DNA from 4 places in the Massilia sp. CFBP9012 genome. Region 1 is predicted to be linked to each of the others. Evidence: predicted binding sites of a transcription regulator. Region 1 holds the regulator's gene; each other region holds the start of a gene.
The links. Region 1 encodes FliA, which starts transcription of late flagellar genes. Its sites were predicted from a motif close to CTAAAGTTTNNNNNNNNNNNGCCGNTA; they were not measured.
Positions count from the first base shown of each region.

Region 2: the regulator FliA is predicted to act here: its motif matches at 5,259-5,285, upstream of flgM (flagellar biosynthesis anti-sigma factor FlgM).
Region 3: the regulator FliA is predicted to act here: its motif matches at 1,267-1,293, upstream of SOM61_RS08295 (flagellar protein FliT).
Region 4: the regulator FliA is predicted to act here: its motif matches at 1,625-1,651, upstream of fliD (flagellar filament capping protein FliD).

Region 1 is NZ_JAXCWM010000021.1:1,051-8,298, forward strand. It holds gene SOM61_RS25020 (hypothetical protein) at 1-19, opposite strand, end outside; gene motD (flagellar motor protein MotD) at 110-865, opposite strand; gene SOM61_RS25030 (flagellar motor protein) at 880-1,623, opposite strand; gene SOM61_RS25035 (RNA polymerase sigma factor FliA) at 1,605-2,333, opposite strand; gene SOM61_RS25040 (MinD/ParA family ATP-binding protein) at 2,380-3,201, opposite strand; gene flhF (flagellar biosynthesis GTPase FlhF) at 3,194-4,582, opposite strand; gene SOM61_RS25050 (hypothetical protein) at 4,851-5,183, shown strand; gene flhA (flagellar biosynthesis protein FlhA) at 5,231-7,248, opposite strand, start outside.
Region 2 is NZ_JAXCWM010000014.1:154,053-161,300, reverse strand. It holds gene rfbA (glucose-1-phosphate thymidylyltransferase RfbA) at 1-165, shown strand, start outside; gene rfbC (dTDP-4-dehydrorhamnose 3,5-epimerase) at 165-713, shown strand; gene SOM61_RS21955 (chloride channel protein) at 745-2,091, opposite strand; gene SOM61_RS21950 (hypothetical protein) at 2,393-2,830, opposite strand; gene SOM61_RS21945 (GGDEF domain-containing protein) at 2,959-4,194, opposite strand; gene SOM61_RS21940 (flagella synthesis protein FlgN) at 4,420-4,890, opposite strand; gene flgM (flagellar biosynthesis anti-sigma factor FlgM) at 4,894-5,208, opposite strand; gene flgA (flagellar basal body P-ring formation chaperone FlgA) at 5,326-6,027, opposite strand; gene flgB (flagellar basal body rod protein FlgB) at 6,194-6,610, shown strand; gene flgC (flagellar basal body rod protein FlgC) at 6,625-7,026, shown strand; gene SOM61_RS21915 (flagellar hook assembly protein FlgD) at 7,040-7,248, shown strand, end outside.
Region 3 is NZ_JAXCWM010000004.1:259,629-266,876, reverse strand. It holds gene SOM61_RS08310 (YybH family protein) at 1-206, shown strand, start outside; gene SOM61_RS08305 (CsbD family protein) at 259-435, opposite strand; gene SOM61_RS08300 (class I SAM-dependent methyltransferase) at 508-1,167, opposite strand; gene SOM61_RS08295 (flagellar protein FliT) at 1,346-1,627, shown strand; gene SOM61_RS08290 (FimV/HubP-related protein) at 1,985-3,088, opposite strand; gene fumC (class II fumarate hydratase) at 3,177-4,571, shown strand; gene SOM61_RS08280 (RNA-binding S4 domain-containing protein) at 4,706-4,918, shown strand; gene SOM61_RS08275 (DUF883 family protein) at 5,061-5,345, shown strand; gene SOM61_RS08270 (YjfB family protein) at 5,474-5,665, opposite strand; gene mobB (molybdopterin-guanine dinucleotide biosynthesis protein B) at 5,689-6,273, opposite strand; gene SOM61_RS08260 (general secretion pathway protein GspB) at 6,260-6,961, opposite strand; gene SOM61_RS08255 (AAA family ATPase) at 6,963-7,248, opposite strand, start outside.
Region 4 is NZ_JAXCWM010000014.1:96,325-103,572, reverse strand. It holds gene fliD (flagellar filament capping protein FliD) at 1-1,590, opposite strand, end outside; gene SOM61_RS21645 (flagellar protein FlaG) at 1,769-2,131, opposite strand; gene SOM61_RS21640 (flagellin N-terminal helical domain-containing protein) at 2,219-3,670, opposite strand; gene fliB (flagellin lysine-N-methylase) at 3,913-5,142, opposite strand; gene SOM61_RS21630 (GGDEF domain-containing protein) at 5,202-6,794, opposite strand; gene SOM61_RS21625 (response regulator transcription factor) at 6,928-7,248, opposite strand, start outside.

The DNA of each region.
Region 1 (7,248 bases):
TGCTTCGTTTGACATGCATCTTGTCTCCTTCCGGACGGGGTCACTTGACAACACGCCGCCGCGAACGCGGCGATCGCCTCTCGATTATGACACGACTCGTCGTTACAGTTCAGGGAAGTATGTTACCGCCTGTTTCAGGCAGGGCCGCCAGGATGGTCACCGCCACCCGCCGGTTGCGGGTCTGCCCGACGACGTCGGTATTCGGCGCCACCGGCCGCGTGTCGGCAAAGCCGATCGCCGACAGGCGCGCGGGCGGCAGGCCGTTGTCGATGAAAAGCCGCACCACGCTCGATGCGCGCGCGGTCGACAGTTCCCAGTTCGACGGATACACCGGGCTGGCGATCGGCACGTCGTCGGTGTGGCCCTCGACCTCGATGCGGTGGGTATCGTCCTTCAAGAGGCCCGCCACGGCGCCCAGCACTTCACGCGCTTCCGGATCGAGCAAGGCCTGGCCCTGCTCGAACAGCACGCTGGCATTGATCTCGACGCTGATGCCGCGCGCATTCTGCGTTACCCGCACCTGGCCCGATTTCACCAGCGGCAGCAGGGTCGCCGACAGCTCGCGCGCCATCACGCCCATGCGCTCCTGCTCGCGGCGCGCGGCCTCGTTGCGCTTGCGGTTGATGATGTGCGACAGCGGCAGCACCGGCTCGACGTTGGTATTGACCTGGGTCGACGCGCCGCGTCCGCCAAAGGCGTCGCCCAGGGCGTCCGACAGCACCTGGTACTTGCCCTCGTTGACGATGGAGATAGCGTACATCACCACGAAGAAGGCGAACAGCAAGGTGATCAGGTCGGCGTAGGAGATCAGCCAGCGCTCGTGGTGTTCCTGCGGGACGTCGTCGTCGTAGCGCTTGCGGGCCATGGTCGGACTCGCGCTCAGTGCCGGGCCAGCAGGCTGGCGACGCGCTCGTCGACCACGCGGCCATGGTCGCCGCTAGCGAGATCCGCGAAGACTTCGGCCAGGATCTCGTACTGCGAGACCCGGTCGTTGACGATGGCCTTGAGCTTGTTGCCGACCGGGTAGAAGAACAGGTTGGCCAGGCCGACGCCGTACACGGTCGAGACGAAGGCGACCGCAATGCCGGAGCCCAGGCGCGACGGGTCGGACAGGTTTTCCATCACGTGGATCAGGCCCAGCACGGCGCCCAGGATGCCGATCGTCGGCGCATAGCCGGCCGCCGATTCCCAGATGCGCGCCGCCTGCCGCTGGGCGAATTCATAGCCGTTGATCTCGTGTTCGAGCAGGCTGCGCAGCTTGTCGGGCGCGATGCCGTCCACCACCAGCCGCAGGCCCTTGGCCACGAACGGATCGGCCTTGGCCATGTACTGCTCGAGCGACAGCAGGCCGTCGCGGCGCGCCGTCTGGCTCCACAGGGTGATGTCGCGCGACAGCTTCTGGCGCCCGTTCTTGGGCGGCATGAACACCCAGCGCAGCATGCCGATGCCACGCAGGAAGGTGCGCGTTTCGCTCTGCAGCAGCACGGCGCCGAAGGTGCCGACGACGACAATGGCGAAGGCGGCCGGCTGCATCAGCGATGCGAACCTGCCGCCGTCGAGCGTGTAGCCGAGGAAGATGCCGGCGATCGCCAGCACCAGGCCGATTACGCTGGCCCAGTCCATATATGCTCCCGCAAGGTGGTGCGCAGGCGCGCAACGGCCTGGGTGTGCAGCTGCGACACCCGCGATTCAGAAACGCCCATGACGGCGCCGATTTCCTTCAGGTTCAGCTCTTCTTCATAATACAAGCCCATCAACAGCTTTTCGCGCGGCGGCAGGTTGTCGATGGCCTCGATCACCGCGTGGCGGAAGTCGGTTTCCATCAGGCCGCGCAAGGGGTCGCTGTCGTCCACCGCGTAACGGTCGAGGAAGTTGCCGTCGCCGTCGTCGTCATGGAAATCTTCGTAATACAGCAGTTGGTGGCCGCCCGAGTCGGCCAGCATGTCCTGGTAATCCTCGAGTGAGAGCTTGAGCGACTTGGCCACCTCGGATTCGCTCGGCGGCCGGCCCAGGCGCTGCTGCAGCTCGTGCATCGCGCTCTCGACCTTGCGCATGTTCTGGCGCGTGCTGCGCGGCATCCAGTCGCTGCTGCGCAGCTCGTCGAGCATGGCGCCGCGGATGCGCAGCACCGCATAGGTCTCGAACTGCGCGCCGTGGTTGTCTTCGTAGCGGTTGATGGCATCCAGCAGGCCGATCATGCCGGCTTGCACCAGGTCATCCACTTCCACCGAAGGCGGCAGCTTGGCCTTCATGTGGTGGGCAAGGCGCTTTACCAACGGCATATGCTCCGTCAGCAAAGAATTCTTGTCCGCTTTCCCTTTGACCGTGTACATGCTGGTGTAAGTCTTCTCTCTGCTTGTGCTCTATTGCCGATATCGATTACGAACCAAAGTGGGCCGCGCTCCCCTGCTTGCCGAACTGCGGCATGGCGTGCAGCGCGAACTTGCCTGCCAGCTGGCGAAACGCCACCGACGCGCCGGCCAGCGGGAAGGCATCGACCACGGCCCGGCCCAGGCGCGCGGCCCGGTGCAAGTACTCGTCGGCCGGCACCGCGCCCATGAAACTGAGCTTGACGGCGAGGTAACGTGTTGCTGCTGCTGACATATTATCGTATACCACCTTGGCCTCAGCCTCTGTCGCACCGGTAACAAGGATTCCGAACGGGCGCCGGCCCAGTTGCTGCGACAGGCGCTTGACCAGCGAATAGGCATTCGTGATCGACGCCGCGCTGGTGGACACCTGCACCACGATCTCGGATTCAAGCATCGAGGCCACCGGGAAATCGCCGTCCGGGCCGAGTTCGGCGTCGACGATCACGATTCCCGTTTGCAGCGCCAGCACGTCGAAGGTATTGCCCAGGCGGCGCGCCTCGGCGGCCGTTGCGGGCGCGCCCATCGGCACCACCGAGAAGCCTTGCGGCGCCGGGCGGATCACCTGGTTCAATGCGCTTTCCTGGCGCGCCACCTGCAGCAGCGAGGCGCTGCGGTTCATGCCGAGCCGGCGCGCGACGCCGTAGTCCACTTCGCAGGCGTCGACGATCAGCACGTCGTTGCCGGCCTGGGCCAGCGAGGCGCCCAGGTTGACCAGCATGGCGCCCTTGTCGTCTTCAGGCGTGGCCGAGAGAAAGGTGACCACGCGCGGACGCGGGCCCTGCAGCATGCGACGCAGGCCTTCGGCCTGGTCGAAATCGAAACTAGCCAAGGTTCACCTCGCGTACGGCTGCGGATTGGCTGGCCTGGCCGGCGGCAGCCATCATCAGCGGCAGGTCGGCGTCTGCGGCCGCGTTGCCGCGGTTGCGGAAGGCGCGGTCGACCAGCATGGCGCGGTCGGCCACATGCAGGTCTTCCGGCACGCGCTGGCCGTTCGAGATGTAGTGCAGGTTCAGCTTCTGGCGGATCACGACGTCGAGCACGCCGCCGATCGATGCGGCCTCGTCCATCTTGGTCATGATGGCGCCGTGCAGGCCGCTGCCCTGATAGGCGCGCACCACTTCGTTCAGCGTTTCGTTGGTCGAGGTCGAGTTCAGGCACAGCAGACGCTTCACGTCGGCGCCCGAACCGGACAGCATGGCGACCTGCTCGGCCACCATGTGGTCGCGCTGCGACATGCCGATGGTGTCGATCAGCACGGTGTGCTTGTTGCGCAGTTCTTTCAGGGCGATGCGCAGGTCGGCTTCGTCCTTCACCGAGTGCACCATCACGCCCAGGATCTTGCCGTAGATGCGCAGTTGTTCGTGGCCGCCGATACGGTAAGCATCGGTGGTGATCAGGGCCAGCTTGTCCGGGCCGTGGCGCATCACGCAGCGCGCGGCCAGCTTGGCGGTGGTGGTGGTCTTGCCGACGCCGGTCGGGCCGACCAGGGCATAGACGCCGCCCTGCTCCAGCAGCGCGTCTTCGTTGCCGATGGTGGTCAGGTTACGAGTCAGCACGGACTTGACCCAGCGCATGGCTTCGGCGGCATCCTTGGTTGCCGGCATTTTTTCAATCAGGAAGCGTGCCAGGGTAGCCGAGAAACCGGCGGCCAGCATCTCGCGCAGCACGGTCGCCTTTTGCGGCTCGCGCTGGGCGGTGGCGTTCCACGACAGTTCGGCCAGCTGGGTTTCCATCAGGCCGCGCATGGCGCGGATCTCGCTCATCATGCCGTTCATCTCGGCGGCGGCCGATTCCTTGGCCTGGGCGATGGCGGCGCTCATCATCGAGGTCATGGCGCTCATGTCGATCGCCGGCTCCGCGCTTGGCGCGCGGCGCTCGGCGTAGGTCGGGGCTGGCTCGGCGTAGGCTGGCGCCATCGGCGCGGCCGGGGCGGCGTCCTGCAGGCGGCGCGACAGGAAGGCCGGGGCGGCGGCGGGTGCGGGCGCCAGGTCTTCCAGATGCTGCAGCTGCAGGTTGGGCTTCGGCTGGGCCATTTCCGAGTCAACGACCGGCGCGGACAGCGAGGCCACGTCATCGTTGTCCAGCGCGAGGATCTCGACCTGGCCGTCGACTGGACGGTTGGAGAGGATGACGGCATCCGGCCCCAGGGCTTCGCGCACCTTGCGCAATGCATCTCGGGAAGTTGCTGCCGTAAATTTCTTAACCTTCATCTGGTTCTCCGCGCTTCAATCTGGTTCTGCATGACGGGCACGATGCCTGTCGATAGGAAGCATTATTGACGATGCCCTCAGGAAACCATCAGGGGAAAAGGATGGGGAAAATGGTCTATTTCGACGGAATCAGTAAAACCGATACCTTTTGACGGAGTGACAAGCCGGTTTCTCGTCCAAAGTCATCTCATGGCTGGGCGATCTTTACTCGCGCGGGGAGGTCTAAACGGGAAGGCAAGCCACCTGTCGATGGCGCCGGGAGGACACCATGGTCAAATCGATTCGACTGTTGTATCGCAACGTCCAGGGCCGCGTGCGATGCAATTACAACTGGGACTGGCAAAAGATGTGCGAGCGCTCCGCCGTCATGGTCACCGCGGTCGAGTGGAGCGCCGGGGCGGGGTATCCGCAGGATTCCTCACCCGGCCGCCCCCACCTTGGCCCGGCGAATGTGTATGTGACCAATATCGGGCCGCACGATTCCGAGGGCGGGCCGGGCGGCGTCGAGTTCTATCTGCACGCCGACTCCGAAACGCCGCTCGATGTGCTGGTGACCATTACCGACCTTGGGCTGGTCGAGCGCACGGTCCTGGCCAAATAACGATCGGGCGCTTTCCGCAGAAGCGCCCGGGCGTTGCCTCCTGATGCTTACATCGGCACGCCGACCAGGCTGGTCACCCGAATCGTTTTGCTCTCTGGCACTTCTGCATGCGACAGCACTTTCAGCTGCGGCACGGCGCGGCGCAGGAAGCGCGACAGCAGCACGCGCAGCGGGGCCGGCACCAGCAGCACCGGCGTGTGGCCCATCTGCTCCTGCTGGTTGGCCGAGTTGGCCGCCTGCTGGGCGATGGTGTCGGCCAGGCCCGGCTCGATGCCGGTGCCGTCGCCGCCATTGCCCATGGCTTGCAGCAGCAGGCGCTCGAGGCGGTTGTCCAGGGTCATCACCGACAATTCGTTCTCGCCCGGGAACAGCTGCTGGACGATGGCGCGGCCCAGGGCCACACGCACCACGGCGGTCAGTTCCGACGGATCCTGCGTCATGTTCGCGTGTTCCGACAGTGCCTCGATGACCGAGCGCATGTCGCGGATGTGCACGCCTTCGACCAGCAGGTTCTGCAGCACTTTCTGCAGGACCGACAGCGAGACGACTTTCGGCACCAGGTCTTCGACCAGTTTCGGCGTTTCCTTGCCAAGGTGGTCCAGCAGCGCCTGCACTTCCATGCGGCCCAGCAGTTCCGAGGCGTGCATCGTGATCAGGTGGTTCAGGTGGGTCGCCACCACGGTGCCGGCGTCGACCACGGTGTAGCCCATGCTCTGCGCTTCGTCGCGCAGGCCGGCTTCGATCCAGGTGGCTGGCAGGCCAAAGGCCGGATCGGTGGTCACCAGGCCTGGCAAGGTACCGCTGGCCATGCCCGGGTTGATGGCCAGGAACTGGCCATTGATCGCTTCGCCGCTGCCCACTTCCACGCCCTTCAGGGTGATGCGGTAAGCCGATGGCTTGAGTTCCAGGTTGTCGCGGATGTGTACCGGCGGCGCCAGGAAGCCCACTTCTTGTGCGAACTTCTTGCGGATGCCCTTGATACGCTTGAGCAGCTCGCCGCCCTGGTTCTTGTCGACCAGCGGGATCAGGCGGTAGCCGACTTCCAGGCCCAGGGTGTCGACCGGCATGACGTCTTGCCAGGTCGCTTCTTCGCTCTCGGCCGGCGCGCGGCTTGCGGCGGTGGCGTCGGCGGCGGCCGCGGCTGCGGCTTCCTCCTGGGCCGGTGCGTTCTTGCGGCGCTTCGAGATCATGTAGCCGGTGCCGGCCAGCGCACCACCCAGCAGCAGGAAGATCAGGTTCGGCATGCCCGGGATCAGGCCCAGGCCACCGATGATGGCGGCGGTGATGTACATCGATTCAGGACGCGCCAGCAGCTGGTTGGTCAGCTGCGAGCTGACGTCTTCGTCGTTGGCGACACGCGACACGACCATACCGGCTGCGATCGAGATGATCAGCGAAGGAATCTGCGACACCAGGCCGTCACCGATGGCCAGCAGGGTGTAGATCTTGGTTGCTTCGCCCATGGCCAGGTCGTGCATCACCACGCCGACGATCAGGCCGCCGACAATGTTGATCACGGTAATCATGATACCGGCGACAGCGTCGCCTTTCACGTATTTCGAGGCGCCATCCATGGCGCCGTAGAATTCGGCTTCTTGCGAGACTTCCTGGCGGCGCTTGCGGGCTTCGGCTTCGCCGATCAGGCCGGCGTTCAGGTCGGCGTCGATCGCCATCTGTTTACCTGGCATCGCGTCCAGGGCGAAACGTGCGCCCACCTCGGCGATACGGCCCGCGCCCTTGGTCACGACCGAAAAGTTGATGATGGTGAGGATGATGAAGACGACGATACCGACGGTGTAGTTACCGCCGATCAGGAAGTGGCCGAAGGCCTCGACCACCTTGCCGGCCGCGGCGGAGCCGGTGTGGCCCTCGGTCAGGACAATACGGGTGGACGCCACGTTCAGCGCCAGGCGCAGCATGGTCGAGACCAGCAGGATGGCCGGGAAGGCCAGGAAGTCGAGCGGCTTGACCGTATACAGCGCGGTCAGCAGGATGATGATCGACAGCGCGATATTGAAGCTGAAGAACACGTCGAGCACGAATGCCGGCAACGGCAGGATCATCA
Region 2 (7,248 bases), on a different contig from region 1:
ATCGCAACGATCGAGCGGCGTCAGGGACTGAAAGTGTCGTGCCCTGAAGAGATTGCCTTTCGCAAAGGGTGGATCGATGCACAGCAGCTGGAGATACTGGCATCGTCGATGAAGGGCAACAGCTATGGACAGTATCTGTTGCGCACGGCAAAAGAGGGGCATTGATGCAGATTACGCGGCTGGCGATCCCTGACGTCTTGCGCATCGTTCCCCGGTCGCTCGTAGACGAACGCGGCTTCTTCTACGAGAGCTTTCGCCAGGATATCTTCGATGCGGCAGTGGGCCGCAAAGTTGCGTTTGTCCAGGACAACCATTCCGGTTCGGCCGGCAATGTGCTGCGCGGCCTGCATTACCAGGTCCGGCAGGTGCAGGGCAAGCTGGTGCGCGTCGTGAGTGGAAGCGTGTTCGACGTGGCGGTCGATCTGCGCCGCTCCTCGCCGACCTTCGGCCATTGGGTAGGTGAGGTGCTGAGCGCCGAAAACCGGGCGCAAATGTGGATACCCGAAGGTTTTGCCCACGGTTTCGTCGTGCTGTCCGCTAGCGCCGAGACTGTCTATAAGACGACCGATTACTACGCGCCGGAGCATGAGCGCTGCATTGCCTGGGACGATCCACACCTCGCCATCGGGTGGCCGCCTACGGCGGTCGCGCCGACCGTGTCGACCAAGGATCGCCAAGGTCTTCCATTCGCTTCGGCTGAACTGTTCGACTAACGCACCGCCCCGGATCCGTACGTTCGTCCTGTCAGTCGGGTTCGCCGTTCCCTTCGCGCACCGGCCTGGGCGGCAGTTGAATCGCTGCCAATGCCCCATACAGTGGCGGGCTGAGCACCCGCGACACGGTACTCGCCACAACCGCACAAGCCATCAGGCTCAGCACCATACTGTGTCCATCGACCATTTCCATGACGATGATGAATGCCGTCAACGGCGCCTGGGTCGCGGCAGCAAGAAAGCCGACCATCCCCAGTGCGATCAGTGCCGGCGCATGCGGATAGCCGGTCAGCACGGCGATGTCGTGGCCCAGGGCGGCGCCGATCGACAGCGATGGCGCGAAAATCCCGGCCGGCACGCCCGACCAGGCGGTCAGCCAGGTGGCGGCGAACTTGAACAGGGCGAATGCGACCGGCACGCTGGCCTCGTTTTCGAGCAGGCCACGGGTGGCTTCGTTGCCGCTGCCATAGGTGGCGCCGCCGCTGACGATGCCGATGATGGCCACCGCCAGGCCGCAGCCGAGGGCGAAGCGTACCGGATAGCGGGCGCGCCAGCGGCTGGGCAGGTCGGGCGACGCGCCGCGCAGGCTGGCCAGCAGTACGCGCGCGAACAGGCCGCCGGCGAAGCCGCAGACCACGGCGGCCAGCAGTCCCGGCCACAGCAGCGACAGGCCGATCGGACCGGGGTGGATCACGCCGAAGTGGGGGCCGTTGCCGTGAACGGAGACGGCGATCAGGCCGGCCAGCACGATGCCCGCCACGATCAGGCCGCTATTGCGCTGCTCGGGTGTGCGCGACAGCTCTTCGATCGCGAACATGATGCCCGCCAGCGGGGTGTTGAAGGCGGCGGCGATGCCGGCGGCGCCGCCCGCCACTAATAAGGAGTGCGCGCTGATGCCGCTGCGCCGTGGCAACCAGCGCCGGGCCGACAGCATCACGCCGGCCGCGATCTGCACCGACGGGCCTTCGCGCCCCAGCGACAAGCCGCCCAGCAGGCCGGCCGAGGTCAGGCCGATCTTGGCAAGGCTCAGCTTGAGCGACACGAGGAGGGGCCGGCGACCGCCCGATAGCGCCGGATCGAGCGCCGCCATCACTTGCGGGATGCCGGAGCCACCGGCGCCGCGCACGTACCGGCGCGTCACCCAGACGATGGCGGCGCAGCACAGCGGCGTCCATATCAGGGGCGCCCACCATGCCAGGTCATTTAGTTGCTGGAATTGTCCAAAGGCGGATTCGGCGAGCCAGGTGAAGGCAACCACGACCAGGCCGGCGATGGCAGCCATGCTGACCACGACGATTCGGGTGCGCCAGAGATGAGGAGAAACGAATTCCCGCCGAAAGGCGGAGCGCACATCGTGCGAAGAGGGTTCGGGCGGCATGCTGGCCGATGAATAGTGGAAGCCATCATTATAAACATTTGTACGAATGTATTGCTGTTTGGTGCGTAATTACGACACTGAACACATTGGCCGAATTCGCAGCACCTCGGCGTTAACACATTAGCCGAAATTCCCACCACCACGTCGTTCCCGCGAAGGCGGGAACCTAAGTTCGTTGCGCAGTCGATCTGTTCAAATACATCGTCAGCGCGAGCATGCTTAGGTTCCCGCCTCCGCGGGAACGACGTTCAGAGGCCGCTGGCAGAATGGAAGCCAGCTGCAATTGCGCCTGCCAACAACCCTACCTCGGCCCATCCCCCGGCGTCCCCGAGCTCTCGGCCCCATCTGCCAGCCGCTCACTGATCTTGTCATTGCCGGCCCTCCCCACATAATCCTGCGCCGCGTGGTCGAGATGGGTGCCCGGCGAGCCGCCGGTGGCCGCGCCGCCGATCGCCGACTGGCTGCTCTGTCCATCTTCCGACTTGCCCAGCACGCCGCCTGGGATCGGTCCGGACGCATTGCCGTGGCTGCTCTGCGCCGCGCCGGCTGGGCCGACATTGCTTTCGGGCGAAGCCTTGGCGAAGTTGCTGTTGACGCCGGACTGCTGCTTGCCCGAGCCGATGCTCGACGTGCCGTCCTGGTCGTCGGTCACGAAGCCCGCATAGGAATCGGCGCGGCCTTGGCGCAGGCCCTGGCCCGGATTATCCTGCTGAATGTCCTTCGGTTTCTTATCTTCCATGATGTTCTCCTTGGCACAGCTGACAAAATGAACATCTTGGTGCACCGGCCATCATTCCCAATAGGAGGGCAGAGCGCCTGTGCGTAGGACTTTCCGTTCAAGCTGCTTGATCGTGCGGTCGGGCGGTCCTAGCCGACCTGGCGAGCACGCGCCGGCTGCAGTTGCGGCGCCAGCGCGATCACCTTGTCGCGGCCGGCCGACTTGGCCGCGTACAGCGCGGCGTCGGCGCGCGCCAGGGTCGCCTTGAATGGCTCTTCGGCCTGGGTCACGGTCACACCGATGCTCAGGGTCAGCGGGCATTGTCCGGCGTGGCGCTGCAGGGTGGCGGCCAGCTGGCGCAGCCCGTCCTGCAGCTTTTCGCCCACCGTGCAGGCCTCGGCCAGGGTGGTTTCAGGCAGCAGCACCGCGAACTCGTCGCCGCCCAGGCGCGCCATGCAGTCGGCCGCGCGCAGCGAGGCGCGGGCGCGTTCGGCCACCAGTTGCAGGGCGACGTCGCCGGCTTCGTGGCCGCCGCTGTCGTTGATGACCTTGAAATGGTCGAGGTCGATCAGCATCAGGGCCAGCGGCTGGCCGTTGCGCCGGCTGCGCGCCAGCTCGCGCTCGGCGATATCGAAGAAGGCCTTGCGCGACCAGGCGCCGGTCAGGTGGTCGTGGTTGGCGATGTACTCGGCCTGCTGCAGGATGTAGCGGTGCATGGTCAGCAGGCCGCCCAGGGTCAGTGCGGGCAGCGCCAGCGCGGCGGCGGTCAGGATCGCCAGGCTGACGGTGCTTGGCTGCAGCAGCGAGCCCGGCGGCTCGGCCGCCAGCAGCAGCCAGGCCATGCGCACGGTGTGGCCGGCCACGACCAGGCTGCACATGAGCAGCACGAAGCGCTGCACCTTGTGCAGGGTGGCCGGCGCCTGCTGCTCCGGTCGTCCCGCAAAGGGCTGCGCCGGGCTGGCGCCGCGGCGCACCAGCACGCTGCGCGCGATGTCGGCGCAGACGGCGGCCTGGAACAGCGAGGCCACGGCGCTGCGCGCGGCGAAGGAGTAGAAATAGTAATGGAATAGCGCGATCAGCAGGCCGACCGCCCCGACCAGCAGGACCAGCGGCTTGATGCGGGCCGGCAGGCCGGCCAGCTGGCGGTAGCCGGCCGCCAGCGCGGCGCCGGCGCCGGCATAGGCCATATTGGCTACTTCATAGGTCAGTGGCGGCGGTAGTTCAAGGCCGAAGGCGTACAGCAGATTGCCTACCAGCCCCAGCACGGTGGACGCCAGCATCGCACGCATGCCCCGCACGTTCTCCGACCCGGCCGCCAGCAGGGCCAGGAAGACGAGAAAGCAGAGCAGGGCGGCGATCAGGAAGATCTGCTGGGTGGCGAGCATGGGAAACAGCCTATGGATCGGGCCGCTCAGATAGCAAAGAATATTGACAGTTAGCGGCAGCCCGTCGTTCCCGCGCAGGCGGGAACCCAAGTTTTTTGCGTCATCGAAACGCCGGCAAGCTTAGGTTCCCGCCTGCGCGGGAACGACGTGCTACGGTTCCGTGTTACGGATGATGCAGCATTATGCCGCTAATGTTTTGCCGGCAGGAATGTTTATCGTGACTCTTCAGCCAACAACATACCGCTTCGACACCCCCAGCCCCACGGTCTGGCCGCTGGCGCCATAGATCGCGCCGGTCGGCGCGTTGGTTGGGGTGCGCAGGGCGTTGAGTACGCCCTGGTTGTGCGCCAGCTGCTTGCTGATCAGCATGCCGTTGACGCGGTTCAGTTCCTTGGCTTCGCGGGCCACGTGCAGCATGCGTTCCCATTGTTCCCGCACGCCGCCATCGTCGCTGGCGGCCAGCCATGGCTCCATGCCCGCTTCCGATCCCTCGCATCCTGCTGCCTGCAGCGCCGCGTGGCGCTGTTGCGACAGGCCCGACAGGCTGGCCAGCAGCGCGTTCTTTTGCGTAGTCAGGCTGGACAACTCGTCGGCGTCGAGCGCGACCAGGGATTGCTGTTCCTGTTTCATCAATGCCACGAGGGCATCGAGGTGCTGGTGTTCTGCGGCAATAGTCTGGGTCGGGCTCGGAGTCATGGTTTAGCGTTGTCTTGAATGGAGCAAGTCGCGTACGGTTTCTAGCAAGCCGTCCGCCACTTTCTCGGAGTTGACTTGGAACTGGCCATCGGCGATGGCCATCTTGATGCGTTCGACCTTCTTCGCGTCGAACACCTGCGCGCCGCCGCCCACCGCATTGGCCATGGCCTGGCCTTGCGAGGACAGCCGCACGCTGTCGGTCTGCGCCTGGGTCGTTGGCGCCGTCGTTGCGGCCTTGTCGGCGCCACGCGCGGTATTCGTCTGCGTGGCCGCCGGCTGGAGGCCAGGGTTGCCCTTGAGCGTATCGTTGATTTTCACAGCATCATCCTTCTCGGTTCGAAGCTACAAGCTCCGGGATCTGCTTGTTGTAACGGCTGCGCCTTTACAAACTTTAGCGATCAATCACGAAATCGATGCGTCAAAATCACAATTTCTTTACAGCACTATTTCCACCATCCCGCCGTTGCGCGCCAGGCCGCTGACGACGGTGCCGGACTGGGTGCGCACCTGCACCACCTGGCCGTCGCTGGCGTTGTTGATCGCCTTGGCTTCGCTCGATACCGAGAAGTTCGAACCGCGCGATACCAGCCGTACCGCCTGGCCCTGCTTGATCACCTGCTGGCTGCGCAGGGTGTCGGCGCGCAACGCGGTGCCGGCCGGCAGCGAGATGGTCGGGGTGCGGCCGATCGCCTGCGCCACGTCGGTGATGATGCCGTTCGGCATGGCGGCGATGTCGGCCTTCACCAGCACCAGCTGGCTCGCATCGAGCGGCTGGCCCTGGGCCAGGGGCACGGCGGCGGCGACGTAGTCCGCCACCACGCTCACCTGCGCCTGCAGGTAGAGCGACCAGGCCGGGGCGCTGCAGCGCACGCCCACCGTGGTCTTGCCCCAGGGACGGGCGCCCGGTTGCAGGAAGGCTTCCGGCGCCGGGCAGGCCGGCAGGGAGAGGCGCGGGTCGACGCCGCCCACCTTCACCGTCACCTGGCCCGGCAGGCCGGCGCTCTGGGTCTTGAGGAACTGCTCGGCGACCGCGCGCAGGCTTTCCGCCTTCTGGCGTGCGGCGGCGGGCGTCTGTTGCGCCTGGACGGCGCCGACCAGCAGGGCCAGCAGCGAAAACGCGACAAATTGCTGTTTCATAGTGATTCCAGTTGAAGGAACATCGGGAATGCTGCAATCTTAGGTCCAATGATTCCGTAGCGAAACATTGAATAGCGGGGCATTTCCACCTCCTTATCCGTCGATTGGCCGGCAAGCCGGGTCCGTATCATCGCTTCTGTCCCAACAAGCCACCATCGGAGGCAGCATGATCGGCAATCTCGACAACTACCTGCGTTTCAATGAAACCGCACTGTCCCTGCGCTCGCAGCGCCAGGAACTGCTGGCGTCGAACATCGCCAACGCCGACACGCCCAACTACAAGGCACGCGACATCGACTTCGCCAGCGCCTTGCAGAATGCGATGGCGGGCGGCAAGAGCGCGGGCGCGATGAACACTACCAGCAGCAACCATATGCCGCGCGGCGCCGCCACCGGCGACACCCTGGCCAATGGCACGCCGGTGCTGTATCGCGGCGTGGTGCAGGGCAGCGTCGACGGCAATACCGTCGACATGGACGTCGAGCGCAACCAGTTCGCCGACAACGCGCTGCGCTACGAGGCCGGGGTCATGATGATCAACAGCCAGCTCAAGGGCCTGATGACGGCGCTGCAGAGCCAATAAGGAGCTGATTGACCATGTCGCTATTTAATATCTTCAATGTGTCGGGCTCGGCGATGAGCGCCCAGGCCCAGCGCCTGAACACCACCGCCAGCAACCTGGCCAACGCCGACAGCGCCACGTCGCCCACCGGCGAGGCCTACCGCGCCAAGGCGGTCGTGTTCGAGTCGGTGCCGACCGCCTCGGGCGCGACCGGCGTGCGGGTGCGCGAAGTGGTCGAAGACCCCTCGCCGCTCAAGCAGGTCTACGATCCCAAGCATCCGATGGCCGACGACAAGGGCTATGTGTCGATGCCCAACGTGAACGTGGTCGACGAGATGGTGAACATGCTGTCGGCCTCGCGCTCCTACCAGACCAACGTCGAAACCATGAACGCAGCCAAGACCATGCTGCTCAAGACCCTGACCATCGGACAATAAACTTCTACTTACCATGACCAGCCCGATCAGCACCCAGAGCCCGACCGCGAATATCGCCGACCTGCAGACAGCAATGAACGCCAAGGCCAAGACCGAGACCGACAGCGTCCAGGCCGACACCGACAAGTTCATGACCATGCTGGTAACCCAGCTCAAGAACCAGGATCCGCTCAGCCCAATGGACAACGCGCAGATGACCAGCCAGCTGGCCCAGTTGCAGAC
Region 3 (7,248 bases), on a different contig from region 1:
TATACAGCGGCAAGCTGGCCGTCTCGACGCTCGAATTCGTCGCCCTGATCGAACCGGCCACCGGCGCGGCGCGGCCGATTCGTACACTGATGACCCTGACCTGGCGCTGCCATGCCGATGGCTGGCGCATCATCCGCGAACACAATTCCACCAAGGTCGTGCCGGCGGACAGCATCCAGTCCTATTTCAAGACGGCGGCCAGATAACAGAACGGCCCGGTCGTTTTCACGACCGGGCCGTTCCGGAAGACGGGTTGGATCAGCGATTGCCTTTGGCGATTTCTTTCACGTCGCCGACTTTCTTCTGAACCTTGCCCTCAGCCTGGTTCGACAGGCCTTCGCTCTGCTGCTGGCGGCTGCCGACGGCTTCGCCGACTTTCTGCTGCACCTTGCCGCCGATTTCCTTCGCCTTGCCTTTGACTTGATCCTTGTTCATTGCAATCTCCTTGCCTGTTACGTGGATGAGCCTTAAGAATAGGATTAACTTCCAGGCGGTTCTGTTCGACGCTTAACAAACAGGCTTACGCCAAACGCTGGCAAGCCACGGTTGCTGGTCGCGCGGCAAGCCGGGTGGGCGGTAGTAGTGATGCAGCGCCGTGAAACCGGCCGCGAGCAGATGGCGTTCCCAGGTGGCGTAGTCGTAAAAGCTGCCATAACGCGGGCCGTTCCAGCCTTCCTGGTTCTCGCCGCGCGGGTTCGAACTGAACAGCACCCCGCCCGGTTTCAGCGCGGCATGCAGGTTCGTCAATACCTGCGGCAAGGCGGCGCTGGGCACATGGAACAGGACGGCGTTGGCGAAGATGCCGTCAAAGGTCTCTTGAGGCAGATCAAGGTGCAGGAAATCCTGGTGCCACACCTCGCAGCCGCTGTAGTCGCGCGCCATAGCCACGAAGCGCTCGCTGCCGTCGACGCCGATGGCGCGGTGGCCGAGCGCGCTGAAGGTCTTGAGGTCGCGTCCCGGGCCGCAGCCCAGGTCGAGGACGGTGTACGGCGCCGGGGCGTCGATCGCCTCAAGCAGGGCGGCGATGTTCTGGCTGACGTCGTGGTCGATCGTGCCGGCGAAGAAGGAATCGGCATTGCGCTCGTAATGCGCCAGCGTGCGGCGGGCGATGTCATCGTGCGCGTCGTGTGCGTCGTGCGTCTTATTGTGATTGTTCTCATGATCCATGACGACAGTATGCCAGCCGGCGGCGAACGACGCTGTCGCCGCGCATTCGACCAGCTTGGCGGCTTCAGAAAAAAAAATCAAAATTTTTTCAAAGAAACCCTAAAGTTCCCAAAATCCCTGCCGTAAAAGAACCAGACAACCGGCAATCCGGCCGGCGACTCCTTGTTTTGGTGGCAACATGAACGCAAACGAAACCCTCGCGATGTATGAAAACCTGGCTGGCCTGACCCGTCAGATGTCGGAAGCCGCCAAGGCTGGGGATTGGAACGAGTTTGCCAACCTGAACGTGGAAGCCAAGGTCGAAGCGCGTAGCGCCGCCGCCGGCATGCCGGCCCTGGAAGGCGCCCAGCGCCTGCGCAAGATCGACCTGCTCAAGCAGCTGATGGCCAACGACCGCGCGATCCGCGACGTGACCGAGCCATTCGACGGCCAGCTGGAGCGCGCGCTGCAGGCGCACTGATTCCTGGCGAATCCTGAATCAAGGCACCTGCGGGTGCCTTTTTTGTTGCCGGAACAAATACCAGCGGCGGCAGGGAAAGTTGAAGCGCCAAAGAAAAAGCGCCCATCGGGCGCCTTGGCTGCCGCCGAGCCAGGGGCTCGACCGCGAATCGGGTGGAGGGCGAACCCCAGCTATCTGCTGGCGTCGCCTCTTGCCGGTTGCTCCCGGCGTCCACCGCCACTGCAGGCAGATGGACTGCTTCCGATCACAGGCGTTTCATCAACGGTCGCCTGTTGTCGCGCCACGCTATCGGTGGTGGCTGCGCAGACCCTGTGCCGTCTGTGACCTCATCGATCACAAATTTAGTATAACGCAAAATCAAACTTGTGTAGACATTTCCTGTTCAGCGTCGTCCAGCTTCGGCTCGACCGGCTCCTGGCTGGCTTTCTTGCGCGCGAAACGCTGGCGCAGGCGGGTTATCAAGGGCACGCCAGGCATGGGCTGGATATGTCCTGCCCGCTTGCGACGACGAACCATAAAGATCGCAGCGCCGGCCAGCGCCAGCACGGCGCCAAGGCCACCGGCGATCCAGCCCCAGGGCGTGGACGCCTCCGGCTCCGGCGCCGGACGCCGCCGGGCCGGATGCGGCTTGTTCGGGTCGGCCGGCCGCGGCTTGCCGACGGCCGCCGGACTGGCGCCCAGCGCCACCTGCAATACCTTCACCTTGTCTTCCAGCTGGCCGATCTGTTCGCGCAACTGCGCATTCTTGTAATCCAGCGCGGCGCACACGGTCGATCGATCGACGTCGGGCGCGGGCGCGCAAGCGGCGGGCGCAGCCGCGGCGGCCAGCGGCAGGGGCAGCGCCTTGGGAGCCGGCTCAGGCTTCGCTACCGGTGCCGGCCTGGCTTCCTGCTTCAATTCCGGGGTGGGTTCGGGCTTGGGTTCCTGCTTCGGCGCCGGCGCGATCTTGGCGACCACCGGCTTGGGCGGCGGCGCCGGACGCGGCCTCGGTGGCGGCTTGGCCACGACTGGCGCGGGCGCGGGCGTGTCGGCCACCACCGGCGCCGCAATCCTGACCGGCGCCGGCGGTGGCGGCGGATTCGGATTCGGCGCCATCGGCAAGGTCACCAGGCGAACGCCGCGCTGGCCGCCATCGGACAATTCCAGGTACAAGTGCAGCCGGCTTGATTCGACCGGGGCCAGCGACGTCACGCGCAGGAACTGGCGGCCGTCGCGCTGCGTCACAGTCATATTGAGTGTCGACAGCACGTGTGGCATGCCGATATTGGCGCCGCGGTAGACGTTCGGGTCGGCCAGGCGCACCTGGACCGGGGTCGCCGGCGCGTCGAGCATGGTCAGTTCGATGTCGGCCACGAGCTGCTGGCCGATGTATGAACGGACCTGCGCTTCGCCCAGTTCGGCTGCGCCGGCAGCGCTGGACAGCAGCGCGCAAGTGATGATCAAGGGGAGGCGGCTAGCCATAAGGAATACCGAGAGAGAAGCCCAAGCGTAATTAACGGACATTGCGATAAACTCTTTAATCCCAGCCCCTTGCACAACAGGAATGTCTATGGAAAACAGGATTGAGAAGGACAGCTTTGGCCCGATCGAGGTAGCCGCCGATCGTCTATGGGGTGCGCAGACCCAGCGCTCGCTCCACCACTTCCACATCTCCACCGAGCGCATGGCGCCCGAGCTGGTCGCGGCGCTGGCCCAGGTCAAGCGCGCGGCGGCGGCGGTCAACCGCTCGCTCGGCAAGCTTTCCAGCGACAAGGCCGACGCCATCATCCGGGCTGCGGACGAAGTGCTCGACGGCCGCCACCCGGCCGAATTCCCGCTCGCCGTGTGGCAGACCGGCTCGGGCACGCAGAGCAATATGAACATGAACGAAGTGCTGGCCAACCGCGGCTCCGAGCTGCTCGGTGGCGAGCGCGGCGAAGGCCGCATGCTGCACCCGAACGACCACGTCAATATGGGCCAGTCGTCGAACGACATCTTCCCGACCGCCATGCACGTGGCCGCCGCCTGGGCCCTGGCCAAAGAGGTCTTGCCGGCGCTGGCCCAGCTGCGCGGCACCCTGCTGCGCAAATCGCGCGACTTCGAACCGATCGTCAAGATCGGTCGCACCCACCTGCAGGATGCGACGCCGCTGACCCTGGGCCAGGAATTCTCCGGCTACGTGGCCCAGCTCGAGTATTCCGAGCAGCAGCTCAAGTCCGCCCTGCCCGGCCTGCTGCTGTTGGCCGCCGGCGGCACCGCCGTGGGCACCGGCCTGAACGCCCACCCTGAATTCGCCCCGCGCATCGCGGCCGAGCTCGGCTCGCGCACCGGCCTGTCGTTCAAGACCGCGCCGAACAAGTTCATGGCCCTGGCCGCCCACGACGCCATGGTCGCCGCCCACGGCGCCTTCAAGACGCTGGCCACGGCCCTCATGAAGATCGCCAACGACGTGCGCTGGATGGCGTCCGGCCCCCGCTCGGGCCTGGGCGAGATCACCATCCCCGAGAACGAGCCGGGCAGCTCGATCATGCCGGGCAAGGTCAATCCGACCCAGTGCGAGGCGCTCACCATGCTGTGCTGCCAGGTGTTCGGCAATGACGTCGCCATCACGGTCGGCGGTTCCCAGGGCAATTTCGAACTCAATGTGTTCAAGCCCATGATCGTGCACAACTTCCTGCAAAGCGCACGCCTGCTGGCCGACGGCATGCGCTCCTTCGACCAGCATTGCGCCCAGGGTATCGAGCCCAACCGCGCCCGCATCGGCGAGCTGATGGAAAAATCGCTGATGCTGGTGACTGCGCTGGCGCCGCACATCGGGTATGATCGCGCCGCGCAGATCGCCAAGAAGGCATCGACGGACGGCCTGACCTTGCGCCAGGCCGCCCTGCAGAGCGGCTTCGTCGACGAACAGCAGTTCGACCAGTGGATCGTGCCGATCGATATGACGCGTCCGGATCCGGTGTAAGCCGACGAGGGCGCGCATGGACGTTGTTTGCGCCCTTGTTTGCGCCGGTATCTGCGCCATATTTGCGCCAGTATCTGCGCCAGTACAAAGCGGCCTCATCAATCGTACGCCGCCATCACCAACCCGAGGATAGAATGCAAAAAATAGTTTTCGATTTGACATCAGAATTCGTCGAGGTCAACCAGCTGCTGAAGCTGGTCGGCCTGGTCGATAGCGGCGGCGCCGGCAAGAATATGGTCGCCAGCGGCGCGGTGTCGGTCGATGGTAAACAAGAGCTGCGCAAAACGGCGAAGATCCGCAGTGGCCAGACCGTCTCGGTCGGCGACCTGCGCATCACCGTGCAGTAAGCTGTTGGGCCGCAGGCCGGGCCTATAGTGCGAAGAAATGGGGCGCCAGAACGGCGTTCTTATGTTTGCGCACTAACAAACAGAGCGGGGCTTCCTTGTTTATATTTTAAGACGTCACTCATACGGCTTAGAGGTGAAGGCGATGGAAACCCCGGAACAGCATGCACAAACGCAGGAGCAATTGATTGGCGACCTGCGCCTCGTGATCGAAAACGCGGAAGAACTGCTCAAGAATACCGATCATTACTCCAGCGCCCTGTACCAGAACGCGCGCGCCAAGCTGTCGCTCGCCCTGGAAGCGGCGAATGAAGAACTGTCCCGCTTCGAGGATGCGCAACTGGAGCGCATGATGGCCGCCACCCGCGCCGCCAACGACCGCTACAGGGACAGGTCGGGCGAGGCACGCATCCTGCGCGCCTTCCACTAAACGACGAAAGCAAAAACCCGGCATGCAAGCCGGGTTTTAACGGGCAAGAAACAATCCCGTGTGATCTTCGATCCGGCTTTTGCGCTTAAGTTCGCGCCGGATTCAAGCCCTGGATGCAGGCTTGAAATTCAAGCCTTGGTATTGATCGTATTGCCCAGGTGCGGCGGCAGGCTTTGCGGTTGTGGCAGCGCGTCCAGCAGCTGGGCGGCCGACACCGCCTGGATGTCCATGGATTTCTTGAGCATGGTAACGCCCACTTCCTGACGGATACCGGTTTCGGCCATGCTGGTCGCAAGCTTGGCAATATTCGTAACGTCCATACACCTCTCCAGAAAAAGACTTGTCAGTCTTTAACGGCCCCATCGACCGAAACTTGAGGCCTCGTCTTTAACCATCCGCAAACCCAGTCCACCACCCCGCCCAGGTCGTTCAAGTCGAGCCAGGCGAGGCCGGCGCGCGCGTCGACCGGCCGCGCCACGTCCGAGACCACGGCCAGGATCGTGGCGTCGTCCCGGAACAGCGGCGGCTTGCCCAGGCTCGGGCGGTGCACCTCGAGCTTGGGCAGGGCTTCCCACTTATAACCTTCGACCAGGGTCAGGTCGGCCGGCGACAGCCGCGCCAGCAGTGCGACCAGCCCCGGCTCCGGCGCTGCGCGCAGCTCGCGCATGATGGCAATGCGATAAGGCGAGGCGATCATCACCTCGGCCGCCCCGGCCAGGCGCAGGCGCGCGCTGTCCTTGCGCGGCGGCTCGAGTTCGATGTCATGGTGGCTGTGCTTGACGATATTCACCCGCAAGCCATCCTGCGCCAGGCGCGCGACCAGCCCTTCCAGCAAGGTGGTCTTGCCGCTGCCCGACCAGCCCACCACGCCCAGGACCGGACCGGGTCCCTGCCCTTGCGCCGTACTCGGCACGTCAGTACGCGACACGGTAGCGGGTTCCCCGGTAGTTCATCACGGCCGCCTTCGGCATCAGGCGCTCGAGCACCAGGCCGGGCGCCACTTCCTCGCCTTCGCGGCGCAGCATCTTGTCCACCAGCAGCAAGCTCTCGCCCGGCGTCGGCGAATAGATATAGCCGCCAAAGCTCACTTGCGGGATCTCGCGCCTGACCGCCTCGGGCAATTGCTGCAGGGTGCGCAGGTTATCCTCGCCGGCAGGCGTTGCGGATACCGGCGCTTCGGCCACGCGCACTGGTGGCGGCGCCGGTTCGGCCACCTCGGCCGGGGGCGGAGCCGGTTTCGCGGCCACCGGGGCGGCTTCGCGCGGGGCCGGTGCCGGTGTTGGTGCCGGTGTTGGTGCCGGTGTTGGTGCGACAGGCGGTACAGCAACCGCCGTGGGCGCGGGAGCGGGAGCGGGAGCAGGTGCAGGTGCGGGTGCGGGCGCAGACACCGGCGCCGCCGCCAGCCGCACCGGCTGTTCGCCCCCATGGCGCACCCACAGCAAGGCGCCCGCCGCCACCAGCACGCCCAGCCCGAGGCCGATCATGAGATGGCGCCGGTGCCCGCCCTGGGCGCGATCCGGCGCCGCATACATGGGCGGCGGCGCGTGAATGGTCGGGGCGTTGCCCAGCTGGCGTTCGGCCTGGGCCTTCTTGAGTGCTTCGAGGATGTACGACATATCAGTTTCCCGCCCCCTTCACTGGACCGGCCAGCAGGCGCGGCTCGGCCACGCCGGACAGCTGGTTCAGACGCATATAGGTGCGCGGTCCGGCCACGCCGTCCGCCTTCAGGTCCTGGGCCGCCTGGAAGGCGCGCAGCCATTCCTGCGTGCGCGCGTCCAGCGGCTGGTCGAGCGCCGGCGCGGTCGTCTTGTTCAGGCCAGCCAGGCGCTGGGCGATCCAGTCGACGTCGGGACCACGTTCGCCCTGCCCCACGACGTCGCGAAACGCCCCCGGCATGCGCCAG
Region 4 (7,248 bases), on a different contig from region 1:
CGCGCGCACGCTGGCGTCGCCCTGCAAGACCGCGCCTTTCTGGGTCTCGGTGTTATAAGCGGTCAGGCCGTTGATCGTCTTGTTTAGTTCATTGTAGGCCTTGACGAATTCGTTCACCGAGCTGGTGATGGCTGCGGTGTCCTTCGACACCGTCAGCGTCGAGCTGCCGACGGCCGACACATCCAGGGTCACGCCCTGGATGGCCCCCGAGACCGAGTTGCTGTCGCTCTTGATCTCGATGCCGTTCATGTTCAGCTTGGTGCTCTGGGCGCCGGCGGTCTGGGTCATGCCCTGCGTGCCGGCCGGGTCGTAGCCGAGCATGGCGGCGATGGCCGGATCGCCTGCCTCGCCGTCCTCGCCGCCGACGGTAATCTTCATGGTCGTCGCTTCGCCGGTCTTGTTCGAGGTCAGCACCAGGTGGTAGGGCTTGGCGCTGCCGTCGGACACGATGGTGGCCGTCACGCCCATATCGCCCTTGTTGATGGCGTCGCGGATGCCTTGCAGCGACTGGTCGCCGGTGCCGAGGGTGATTGTCTTGCTGTTGATGGCGCCGTTCAGAGAAAAGCCCGCGCCCATATGGGTGCCGACGCTGCCGGCGGTGAAGCCGGCGGCGGCCGGGTTGGTGCCGCCGACGGTGATCTGGTTACCGTCGTTCGAGCTCAGGGTGACGCCGGCGGTCGCCGTCACGGTCGAGCCGGTATTGGCCGCGGTAGCGGCCAGGCCGATGCCGCCGCGCACGGTACCGGTCACGGTCTCGGTCACGTCGATGGAGGAGCCGTCGGACGCGCTGAACTGCAGCGTGCCCGCTGCGGCGCTGCCGCTGACGGTGATATTGGCAGCGGCCAGGGCATTGCGGGCGCCGGCGCCCGCCAGCGCGGTATCGAGGCCGGCGCCGGTAAGGGGCGCGCTGCCCGGCGTCAGGTTGGCCAGCTGCACGCCGCCGACCGACAGGGCATAGCTGGAGCCGGGGTCCACGCTGACCTGGCCGAAGTTGTTGAACAGGCCGGCGGTGGTGCTGGCGGCGCCGGCCGTGGCGACCACGCCGGTCTTGTCGGATTGCGCATTGATCGCCTCGGCCAGGGCGCGTGCGCTGCGGGTGGTCGGGCCGGTGCCGATCGCGACGCCGTTCAGGCTCAGCGAACCGTTGCCGATGCCGCTCGATGCAGCGGCCAGGCCCAGCGCATTGCCGCTGGCGCCGAAGGTGCCGCCGCTCGCGGTGCCGAACTGGAAGGTCAGGGTGGTCGGCGCGCTGCCGCCGATGGTCGAGGTCGTGCTGGCGTAGCCATTGCTCTTGAGGCTCTGGGCCTGCGCCAGCTGGGTGACGTTGATCTTGTACTTGCCCGCGACGGCGTCGGCGCCGGCAGTGGCGGAAAAGATGTCCTTGTTGCTGGCGCTGGCGCTCAGGCCCAGGAAGGTGGCGGGAGTGTTCAGCTTGCTCAGGGCGGACTGGAAGGTGCCGACCGCGGCGCTGACCTGGCTGTACGCGGCGCTGCGCGACTGCAGCGCGAGCGTCTTCTTGTCGTAGTTGGCCAGCGGTGCAGCCTCTTGCTGCATCAGCTGTGAAACCAGGCCATTGATGTCGAGTGCCACTTGTATCTCCCGTGAAAGCGATAATGTAAGTGATTATCGGCAGAAACAAACGGTACTTAAGAGCGGTAAATGTGGCTTTATTTTGATTTTGCGAAACAGTTACGATCCCGTTCAGGCCAGAACCATATAAAAAGCGCCACGTCCTCGCGGAGGTGGCGCTTTTTCACCCAAAAGTGATTCAGGCGGTTTGCCGGATCAGCAATCCCTGCATCTTGTCGATTGCCTTGGCCATTTCCAGTGCCTCCTTGCTCGGCATCTGACGCACCACTTCCCTGGTGCTCTGGTCGATGATCTTGACCACGATTTCCTTGCTGTCCTCGTCGATCTCGAACTCCAGAGACTGGGCCGAGGGCGGCATCGCCTCATTGAGCTTCTTGACGGCTGCCGACACTTCGTCCTTGCCGGGCAGCGCATCGGGCGCATCCGGCGTATCCGGACGCACCTGGCGAGCGTTGACCGTGCCCGCCGCAGTGGCAGCGGCCGCAGCCGGACGTTCCTCGGGCTTGGCGATGCTGGGCGTACCAATTGACTGGATCTGCATGTCGCACTCCCTAATGAAAATTCCCCGGCCAGATTTCTCTGGCCGAGGAACCGCTTACCTCGCGTTGTTACTACCGTTGGCTAGCGATTAGCCACGCAGCAGCGACAGGACGCCGTTCGGCAGCGAGTTGGCCTGGGCCAGCATCGAGGTACCAGCCTGCTGCAGGATCTGACCGCGGGTCATCTTTGCGGTTTCAGCAGCGAAGTCGGTATCGACGATGCGGCTGCGCGATGCCGACAGGTTCTCGGTCGACGAACCCAGGTTCGAGATCGCCGATTCGAAACGCGACTGCAGTGCACCGTATTCGGCGCGCTGGCTGTTGACTGCTGCCAGGGCTGCATCGGCGGTGCGGATGGCAGCCTGTGCGCCTTCGAAGGTGCCGATATCGAGGTCGGCCACCGAATCGAGGTCCGAGTTACCGCCCAGGCCCATCGTGGTGGTCGCATCAACCACCGAGAAGCTCTTTTCCGAGTTCATGGTGATCTTGCCCATCGCGGTGCCGCCGTCCGCGCCCATCGTGTCAACCGCGGTGCCCTTGACACCGTCCGTATCGTACGTGGACAGAACGGCGTTGTTGGCAGTTGCGCCAGTGGTGGTGTTCTTTACCTTGATGTCGTTGCCGTCGGCGTGGGTCAGCTTGATGCCGCCGTTCTTCGAATCGTACGACGCGGTGACGCCGGTCTTGGCCGACTGGGCATTGAAAGCGCTGATGGCGCCGGCGTGGCCGTTGGCGTCGTCGGTGCCGATCGAGAACGAGATCGTCACGGCGTCGTCGTTATCCGACTCCAGCGTCATCGTGTACGACGCGCTGGCGACCAGGTCCAGGTTGGCGTCGGTCTTTGCAGTCGCGGTGACACCGGTTTCGCCGCTGGCGTTGTTGATCTGGGCCGCGGTGGCTTTGGCGGTGTCGCCGGCAGCAACGTTGATGCCCTTCGAACCTTGCGAGCCGTTGATGGTGACGGTGCCGGCAACCACGCCGTTGGTCGCGGTGGAAGCGGCGCTCTTGGCGGCGATGTCGGTGGTGTTATTGCCGTAGGTCGAGGTGGTGAAATTCGAGCCCGACATCGAGATCAGCTGGCCTGCATTGGCGCCGACCTGGAAGTTCGCGGTGCCCATCGTGCCGTCCATCAGCTTCTGGCCGTTGAACTCGGTGGTGTTGGCGATACGGTTCAGTTCCGAGGTCAGTTGGGTAACTTCGGTCTGCAGGGCTTTACGGTCGCTCGACGAGTTCGACGAGTTCGACGACTGCACTGCCAGTTCACGGATACGCTGCAGGATGTCGCCCGAGCTCGACAGGGCGCCTTCGGCGGTTTGCGCCATCGACACGCCATCGTTGGCGTTACGGGTAGCCTGGGTCATGCCCTTGATCTGCGAGTTCATGCGGTCGGAAATCGCGAGGCCGGCGGCGTCGTCCTTGGCGCTGTTGATGCGCATGCCCGACGACAGGCGTTGGATCGAGGTGTTCAGCTGCGACTGCGAGGTCGACAGGTTACGCTGCGAGTTCAGGGAAGGAACGTTGGTATTGATTACGGATGCCATGGTGTCTACTCCAGAGACGTGGTCTTACAGGGTGCAGCGACCGTGCTGCTGTGTACTTTGGTCCGTCGCGCTGTTCCGTGACGTTCAAACCGCTGTTGTTGCTGGTAACGGTGCCCTATGGAAAAAGTTTAGGGCCCCGTTTCGAAAAAAATGGCTTGCGAGTAAGGCGCTGGCAAAAAGCGCTGGCCTTGGCGGCAGGCAAAAAAGGAACTTGAGGGCAAAAATAATTTTTATTTTGGGGCTCAGGTCTTGAGTAATGTGTACAGTTTGCCAAGTTCCGCCCAGCCGCTGTCATACAGGGAATCGTTGACGCGCTTGGTATAGCCGGGCACATGCTGGAAACGCCGGCAATGCAGCTGCACCGTCGACACCAGGGTGGCGAGCGGCGGCAGCTCGCCTTCGGTATTGCATTGCACGGCAAGAATCAGGCGCAACAGCCCGAAGCGCGCCATCAGCTGCACATAGCTGTCGTAGGGCGTCGCGCCATTGAACGGGATGAGTTCGACCAGGACTTCATTGACCAGGTAATGCTCGAGCAGCCATGGCGCCTGGGCCAGCGCCTCGTCGAGGCGGCCCAGGCCGTGCCGGTAGGCGCCCACCAGGCGCTCGGCGCTGACCTGGCCGTGGGCATCGGCGCCGAACCTGGTGGCGACCTGGTGCATCAAGGCCTGTTCGAGCGTTGAGCTGGATTCGAAGCCCTTGGTTGCCCACAAGGTGGCGAACACCATGGCCTGGGCGTCATGGTCGGGCTGGATCAGGTCCAGCGTCGCGACCAGCTCGCCGTTGTCGACCAGGCGCACGAAGTCGTCGATCATGGCGGGAATGGTCTCCTGACCGCCACTCGCGCATAGCGCGCTCAGGGTGTCGCAGAAGGCGCCCAGCAGCGCCAGGCGCTGCCACAAGGATAGTTCGCGGGTACGCAGCAGGTTCAGGAAAAAGATGCGCGTCTCGGCCATCAGCGCCGGCGATACACCGAAACGCGGCCCGACGCCGAGCATGGCCGCATGCCTGAGCTGGACCGGGGCCTCGACGAAATCGAAGGCGTCCTCGGCCAGCAGGGCCAGGCGCGCGGCTTCGGGACAGGACAGGGTGATCGACTGCTCGACCTGGCCATGCACGCTGCGGTTGGTGCGCGGGTAGGTGTGGCAGGTGTCGGACAGGTAGGATTCGCCGAGGTGGGTCTGCACCGAGCACATGCCATCCTGGAGTGCCGGGCATCGCTGTTCCTGGCCAACCGCCGTGATCGCACCGTAGGCATCCTCGCCGCCACCGTCCAGGCGCGTCATATTGGCCATCATGCGCCCGAGGGCCGGGACCGATTCCTTGCGATAGGCCTTGTAGGTCTTCTTGTCGACATACACCGCCCAGCCGGAGCAACAGGTGTCTTCGCAACTGGCGCCGATGCAGCGGAACCGCTCGACGAAGCGGGGCATGAGCGCGGACAAGGACTGGGTGCGATGCAGGATGGGCATGGACTGGCTGCTTGATGATGACTACATTGCAGCCGAGTTTACATCCGGCATGACGCCGGTCAATCCGCGATCACCACCCGATTCTTCCCGCTATTCTTGGCTTGGTACATCGCCTTGTCGGCGCGCGCCATGAGCGACGCCTGCTCTTCGTTGGGTGTGCGCAGCGCGACCCCGCACGAGAAAGTAATGAGCATCTTCTCGTTATCGTGCAAGAAGAAGTGCTTGGTCAGCTCGCGCTGCACCCGCACCATGGCCGCCGCCGCAGCGTCGACCGTGGTCTCGGGCAGCAGGATCAAAAATTCCTCGCCGCCGAAGCGGGCGATGACGTCCATCGAGCGCAGCGTCTCGCGCACCACCTTCACCAGGTGCTTGAGCGCGGCGTCGCCCGCCATATGGCCGTAGGTATCGTTGAGCCGCTTGAAATTGTCGAGGTCGAGCAGGGCCACGCACAGCGGCGTCTTTCTGCGGTCGGCGCGCGCGCTTTCGCGTTCGAACACGTCGTCCAGGCCGCGGCGGTTGAGGCTGCCGGTCAGCTGGTCTTCTCGCACCAGCTCGCTCATATGCTGCAGCTCGGCTTCGAGCTCGCGGATGCGCTGCTCGGCCTCCTGCACCTCTTTATGCGCGCCGACCATGCGGTCGCGCGAGGCCAGCGCCTCGTCCTGGGCGCTGCGCATCTCGCGCAGCACTTCGTCGAGCACGCCGTTGATCTCGTTTACGTCGGTGGCGCGGCCGATGCGCTCGGAGAAGCCGCCCAGCCTGGCGTGGTAGTCGCTGGTGGAGGCGGCGGCCGAGCCCAGGCGGTCGATGAAGGTCATCATCATGTTCTTCATGGCCCCCCGCACGTCGTCGATGCCGTGCTTGAGGTGGCCCTGCTTGATGATCACGTCCTTCAGGCCGCGGGTGGCGTCTTCCAGCGCGCGCGCGTCGAGCGGGCCCTTGATCAGGTCCTGCACCACCAGCACCTGGCCGCGCATATAGTTGTCGTCGTCGAGCAGGCCTTCGATATTGTCGAGCAGCAGGCGGAACAGGCGCAGCAGCAGTTCCTGCTGTTCGGCGCCGTCGTCCTTGCGCAGCTCGATCTGGAAGCACAACTGCTTCAGGCGCGCCGCGATGTCCTGCAGTTCCGATTCGCCGACGGCGGTCTTGACCGCCGCGCCCAGCGCCTCGGCCTCGGCCGACAGTTCGGCGTCGCCGCTCAGCAGCGAGGCGCAGGCGAACGACAGGGTGCGCGCCAGCATCTCGCGCAGCAGCACGGTGTCCGGCTCCTCGTCGCCCAGGGCCATCACCGGGGTATTGCGGCGCAGATGGCGGTCAAGCATCTGCCCCAGCGCCTGGGTATAGCCGGTCCAGTCTTCGAGCTTGACCGCGCGCGCCATGCGGCGGCCATACTCGGACAGCTCGCCCGGCGTTTCGGCCATGCGGCGCGCGAAGCCGGCCAGGACCTCGACCGCGCCAAGGTCGGGAGCAGGTGCGGGATTCGATACGGGAGGCGGCACCGATGGCGTGCCGGCGATCTCGTCGTAGATGGCGCGATAGTTGTCCGGGGTCGGCGCGAGGCGGCGCGTGGCGAGGCGGCGGAAGGCCTCGCGAGCGATCTCAGCGGGGTTGGCTGGCTGGTTCACGGCGGGCGCGGCAGGAGTTGAGATGGACATGGATTACTGCGCAATGACGAATTCGCGGGATTGGCGACATGATAATCAGCTTTTTTGCCGTGCATCAATTAAAAAACGGTAACACGGCCGGTGAATGCATCGGTTGCCGCCTTATCACAACGGAATGTCACATTCAATCCACCAAACCGTTACGGATGGCGTAGGTCGTCAGTTCGGCGCTGGTCTTGAGTTGCATTTTGACCAACAAGCGGGCGCGGTATTCGCTGATGGTCTTGACCGACAGCGACAGCTCGCGCGCGATCTCGCTGACCGTCATCCCTGATGCGATCATGGTCAGGGTTTGGTATTCGCGGTCGGACAGGCCTTCGTGCACCGCCGCCTCGTGGTCCGCGCCGATCGAGCTGGCCAGGGTCTGGGCCAGCGCCGCGCTCACGTATTTCTGGCCGCCCGCCACCTGGCGGATCGCCGTCACCAGCTCGCGCGGCGCGCTCTG